Linked DNA regions of Syntrophobacter fumaroxidans MPOB. The protein of the gene in region 1 interacts with the protein of each later gene in a pairwise test. Links are inferred from orthologs where the notes say so. Each region holds a gene or a part of one and is shown in the gene's direction. Other genes may lie near its edges.

Region 1 (3,147 bases):
CACCATGCTCAAATATGGGATCGATGATCTGCGGCTTTTCTTCGAGAACGATTTCCGCTTCCTCAGGCAGTTTTAAGCCGGGAACCGTTCCGGCGCACGAACGGACGTCCAGGCGACGCCAGTCGGGATATGTGGCGGAATCGCAGGGGGCAGCCCCGTCACTTTCAAGCATCCGCCTTCCGTCCCACCCTGTAATTCCGATCTTCAGCCGTCGTCATCGAATGGGCAGCCGTTGTGCGCGCGGTGCCGAGGCGTGAAAGCCGGCATTCGTCTGCGCGCCCGATGCAGGGAGTGGGTGTCGCGAGGGCGGTCGATGATAGTATTCGCTTGGGTTCAAACGCTGCCATGCCGATAATAACATTAAGGAATTCGAGATGATTGTCAGCTTGAAGTGGCTCCGGGATTATGTTGAGACCTCGCTTTCCGTCGAGGAACTGACGCATCGACTGACGATGGTGGGGCTCGAAATCGACGGCTGTCATCCCTTGCATCCATGCCTGGGCAGGGTGGTGACGGCACGGGTGGAAAAGGTTGAGCCGCACCCCCGGGCGGATCGTCTGAGCGTCTGCGAGGTTTCCGACGGGCACGGACGGTACTCCGTCGTGTGCGGCGCGCCCAATGTGAAGGCGGGGCAGATCGTTCCGCTGGCGCTTCCCGGCGCCGAACTGGCAAGTGGTGTCAAAATCGGGCAGGCAACGATTCGAGGGGTGGCCTCGCTGGGCATGCTCTGTTCGCAGAAGGAACTGGGACTGGGCGAAGACGCCTCGGGAATCTGGCCTCTGCCGGGCGAGGTGCCTGTGGGGGTGCCCTTGTCCGAAGCCCTGGATCTAGACGACACGATCCTCGACGTCGCGGTGACCCCCAACCGCGGCGACTGCCTGTCCATCGTCGGCATTGCCCGCGAGATCGCGGCCATTTCCGGCGTGCGGTTGCGATATCCGGCCGTTGCGTGCCGGGAAACCGGGCCGGAGGTCGATTCCCTTGCCTCGGTTCGGATCGATGCTCCGGATGGATGCCCGCGATATGCCGCGCGCGTTATCGAAGGAATCACCGTCGGGCCTTCTCCGCAATGGCTCAAGGACAGGCTGGAAGCCGTCGGATTGCGGTCCATAAACAATATCGTGGATGTGACGAACTACATCCTGATGGAATTGGGGCAACCGCTGCATGCGTTCGACTTCGACCTTTTGCGCGAGCAACGGATCGTCGTGCGTTATGCCCGCGAGGGCGAACGATTCACCACGCTGGATGGAACCGAGAGAATCTTGTTCGGGGATACCCTGATGATCTGTGACGGTGTGGGACCGGTTGCCGTGGCGGGGATAATGGGAGGACTCGATTCGGAAATCGGCGCGCGGACGAGGCGCGTGCTCATCGAGAGCGCCTGCTTCGAACCAAGGTGCATACGGCGCAGCAGTCGCAAGCTCGGCTTGCGAACGGAGTCGAGCTACCGTTTCGAGCGGGGTGTGGACCCGGAGGGTGTGATCCGCGCCCTGGACCGGGCTGCTCAACTGATGGTGGAAGTCGGCGGCGGAGACCTCGCGACGGGAAGGGTCGACGCGTATCCTCGCCCCGCCGAGAAACCGGTGCTGGTCCTGAGGACGGACCGGGTGAATCGTTTTCTGGGAACGGACCTCACCCCCGCGGAAATGGCCGGGGCGCTCCGCTCCATCGAGATGCAGGTCGAGGAGAACGGCGGCGGCCTCGAGGTGATCCCGCCGACTTTCCGGCCCGACATCACGCGCGAAGTCGATCTTGCTGAGGAAATCGCCAGGTTGGCCGGATACGACCGGGTGCCCGTGACCTACCCCGAGGTGCGAATGGAAGCCGCTTCGCTGGATCGGCATCTGCAGGCGCGGATGGACATCAAGGGCTATCTCGAGGGCGCGGGGTTCTTTGAGGCCATCAACTACTCGTTCGTTTCGATGGAATCCCTTCGGAAATTGAAATTCCCGGCGGGCGACAGGCGCCTGAATCCCGTTCAGATCAGGAACCCGCTCAGCGAGGAGCAGGCGGTGATGCGCACCACGCTGGTGCCGAGCCTGCTGCAAACGGCCCGGTACAACTTCGATCACAAGAACGACGATCTGAAGCTGTTCGAATTGAGCAAGGTGTTTCTGCCCGTCGAGGGGGCCCCGCTCCCCGAGGAGGTCCACGAGGTGGCCGGGATTCTGGCCGGAAAGCGTTCCCTGAACCTGCTCTACGGCGGCGATGACGACGTGGATTATGCCGACGCCAAGGGCATCGTGGAAGGGATCCTGGAACTCTTGCACATCGAGGGCGTTCGATTTGACTCCGAAGCTCCGCCTCCTTATCTGGACGCGGCATGCGCCGCCACGATCATGCACGGGGAACTGAACCTCGGAGCCGTGGGAAGGGTGGCCGCCGACGTCCGGGCCGCCTTCGACCTGAAGAAACCCGTGTTCGTGTTCGATCTCGATTTCGAGAGACTGTTCGGAATCGCGCGGCCGCCCGCCTTTTTCAGCAGTTTGCCGAAATTCCCGTCGGTTTCGCGGGACATGGCGCTCGTCGTGGACGAGAGCGTTCCCGTGCAGGGGCCGTTCGATTTCATCCGGAGTCAGGGTGAAGCGCTCTTGGAACACATCGATATATTCGATATATATAGAGACCCGCAATTGGGGGCCGGAAGAAAGAGCATCGGGTACAGGCTGGTTTACCGGGCTGCCGACCGCAGTTTGACCGACGAGGAAGTGAACCGCCTCCATGAAGGTTTGGTGAGCAAGGTTCTGGTGGAGTTCGACGCCAGGTTGAGATGATCACAGCCGAGGGACCGAAGAATGAGCGAACGGGAACGTCCATCATCGAAAGACGGGGGACCGGAGAAGAAACAGCCCTGTCTGGTGACGTATTTCATGGGTGATCAATTGCGCCGCGGGACATCGATGCATTTCAACGAGCGCGGGATTCTGGTGGTCTGCCAGGAGCCGGCGCCGCTGAACGCCAAGCTCAGGCTCGTGCTGCAGTTTCCGGGCATGAGGAATCCCGTCGAGGTTTACGGCGAGGTTGTCTGGGCGAACATTCATGGTCCGTCGGATGCGTTGACCCCGAGAGGGATGGGGGTCAAGTTCGTCAATGCGGAACGCGACACGGAGCGGTTGCTGGCCGAGTTGGCCGAGCAATATCCGG
Region 2 (3,063 bases), 1.0 Mb from region 1 along the record:
ATTGACAATTTTCACAAAATATCGTTTATATAACGCTTTCGTTTGGATGCATGGAGGTTACCGGATTGGGAATCGGGAGCTCGGCACGGCCTATGTTCCGGAAAGGCAAGGGGATTTCCGGTTCGGCAACCTAAAAAGGCAGCATGGAGGACCAAATGGATTTGACCGGTATTGCTTATGCAATGGGCACGACTGGCCAGGGCGGCGCCGCGGAAGGCGCAGGCGGCGGTCTGGCGGCTTTCGCACCATTGATCATCATGGTCGCGATTTTCTACTTTCTCCTGATCAGGCCTCAGCAAAAGAAACAGAAAGAACACCGGGCCATGCTGGGCAACCTGAAAAAGGACGACGTCGTCCTCACGCAAGGAGGACTGCAGGGCAAGATCACCGGTTTGACCGACACGGTGGCGACTATCGAAATTGCCGACAAGGTTCGAGTCAAGGTGCACAGAGGATACATCGCGGCCTTGATTTCCAAGGGTGAGACTCCCGCCGAATAGGCGCCCTCGGGCCATCGGCGGCCTGACATGCGGGCGGGTGCGGGCGGAAACGTCGGGTGCCCTTTCCCGTTCCGGTCACAGCGGGAAAACATGTTCCGGCCGAGTGGCGTTGCGTTCCCGTGCCGTGCGCGATGGAGAGGGAGGGCCCACTCGGATTCAGGGAAAGTCTCGATTGAGCTTCGGGAGGAGCGAACTTGAGCAATCTTAAATGGCGAGCACTTCTTGTGGTTGTGGTCCTCATTGTGGGGGTCGTTTATCTGGTGCCGACTTTCGTCTCGACCTTGCCTCCGGGATGGAGCAAATTCTTGCCGAAAGACAAGATCAGACTGGGACTCGATCTCCAGGGCGGCATGCATCTCATCCTGGAGGTTGAAGCGGACCAAGCGGTGAGCAACACTGCGACGCGCTTGGCCGAGGACCTCAAGGACGCTTTCCGGAAAGAGAAGATTGCGTTCAACAAGATCGACAAGACCGGCAAGTGGGATATAGAGGTTCAGCTCCCGGGGACCGAGCAGCAGAGTCAAATCGGCCCGCTCGTGGAGAAAGAATTTCCCACACTGAAATGGGTCAGCGCCGAAACGCAGCCCGAAGGAACCGTCAAGGTCATGCTGACGGTCCACGAGAAAGAAGTGGAACGGGTCCAGAAGGCGGCCATAGCCCAGGGTCTGGAGACCATACGCAATCGCATCGATCAGTTCGGCGTCAGCGAACCGGACATCAGGCCGCAGGGCGAGGATCGCATCCTGGTGCAGCTGCCCGGCATTCAAGACCCGCAGCGCGCCGTGGAACTTATCGGCAAGACGGCCCAACTGGAATTCAAGCTGGTGGCGGAGGGCGTGAGCCCTCAGGACGTGAAGTCGGGCAAGGCGCCGGCGGGGACCAAAATCTATCCCATGAAGCACACGGACCGGACAACCCGGCAGAGGACGGAAAGTCAAATCGTGCTCAACGACCGGACCCTCATGAGCGGCGAATACATCACCAACGCCCAGGTGGAAATCGACCGCCAGCACAGCAGTTCATATGTCGCCCTGGATTTCGACGCCCAGGGGGCCAAGTTGTTTGAAAAGATCACTGAAGCCAACGTGAAGAAGCAGCTTGCCATCGTGCTGGACGGGGTCGTCTACTCCGCTCCGGTCATCCAGGAGACCATCGGCGGCGGCAAGGCGACCATCACGGGATCATTCACCGACCAGGAAGCTCGCGATCTGGCCATCGTGCTGAGAGCGGGTGCGCTTCCCGCGCCGGTGAAGATCCTCGAGCAAAGGACGGTCGGGCCTTCCCTTGGGGCCGATTCGATCAACAAGGGGGTGCTTGCATCCATCGTGGGCGGCATCGGAACCATTCTTTTCATGCTCATCTATTACCGGTTCGGAGGTGTCGTGGCCGACCTCGCCCTGGCGCTCAACGTGCTCCTGGTGCTGGCGGGCATGGCGGCGTTCGGGTTCACCCTGACGCTGCCCGGCATTGCGGGTATCGCCCTCACCATCGGCATGGCCGTCGACGCGAACGTACTCATCTATGAACGAATACGGGAAGAACTGCGATTGGGCAAGACGCCGCGGGCAGCCTTGGAAACGGGCTATGACAGGGCTACCTTGACGATTCTCGATGCGAACGTCACCACCATCATCGCCGCCCTGGTGCTGCTCCAGTTCGGCACCGGTCCCGTGAGGGGATTCGCGGTCACCCTGACCGTGGGTTTGGCGGCCAACATGTTTACGGCGATCTTCGTCACGCGCGTCATCTTTGACTACCTTCTCGTCCAGCGGCGGATCAAAACTCTGAGCATCTAGTCCGTCACGGACGCCAAAAGGGGTGAGCGGTAATGGAACTGATCAAGCCCGGTATCAATCTGAATTTTGTGGGGATGCGCTACAAAGCGTTCCTTGCGTCCGTCGTCGTTCTCTTGATCGGATTGGCGGCGTTCTACTTGAAAGGCCTGAACATGGGCGTCGACTTTGCCGGCGGAACCCTGCTCCAGGTGAAATTCAGCCAGCCCACAAACCCGGACGCGATTCGGGAGGCGCTCAAAGAAGAGGCCGCCAACAGCACCATCCAGCAAGTCGGTTCGAAGGAGAACAACGAGTACCTGATCCGAACCGATGCCATGCCGTCCGAGCTGCAGGCCCTGTCGCAGAAGTTCGATCGCGATCTTGCCAAAGCTTTCGGTGAAGGCAAGGCCACCGTGCTCCGCGTGGAGATGGTGGGTCCCAAAGTGGGCGAAGATCTGCGGCAGAAAGCGCTCAAGGCGATGTACTACGCGCTGCTCTTCATCGCCATCTACATTTCCGGCAGGTTCGAATTCAAATGGGTTACCAGTGCCGTGATGGGCGGCGTGTTGATGGTCGGGATCTACTTCATGGAGGCTCTCCAGACGAACGTCACCTACCTTGTTGTGGCGGCGCTGTGCGTCACGCTCGTTCTGTGCTGGATCCTCAAGTTGCCTTACGCGCTCGGGGCACTGGTGTCCCTCGTGCACGACATCCTGATCACCATAGGGATTTTCATCATTTTCGACAAGGAGTTCACCATCGAGGTGTTCGCCGCCCTGTTGACCCTT

Evidence for each region. The genes of interacting proteins can lie anywhere in the genome.
Region 2: the proteins of pheT (region 1) and secD interact in binary tests that used the Escherichia coli proteins (3 or more experiments, as listed by UniProt). The link is inferred for Syntrophobacter fumaroxidans MPOB from one-to-one orthologs.

What each region holds. Positions count from the first base shown.
Region 1 is NC_008554.1:518,382-521,528, forward strand. What follows is about bases 1-3,075. They hold pheT (phenylalanine--tRNA ligase subunit beta), read left to right. Parts: upstream 1-374; coding sequence 375-2,777; downstream 2,778-3,075. Other genes in these bases: pheS (phenylalanine--tRNA ligase subunit alpha), read left to right, coding at 1-76; SFUM_RS02200 (PilZ domain-containing protein), read left to right, coding at 2,799-3,075. Outside these bases: more of SFUM_RS02200, read left to right, coding at 3,076-3,147.
Region 2 is NC_008554.1:1,533,092-1,536,154, reverse strand. Bases 5-2,995 are described here. They hold secD (protein translocase subunit SecD), read left to right. Parts: upstream 5-694; coding sequence 695-2,296; downstream 2,297-2,995. Other genes in these bases: secF (protein translocase subunit SecF), read left to right, coding at 2,329-2,995; yajC (preprotein translocase subunit YajC), read left to right, coding at 156-500. Outside these bases: more of secF, read left to right, coding at 2,996-3,063. UniProt on the Escherichia coli protein: Part of the Sec protein translocase complex. Interacts with the SecYEG preprotein conducting channel. SecDF uses the proton motive force (PMF) to complete protein translocation after the ATP-dependent function of SecA.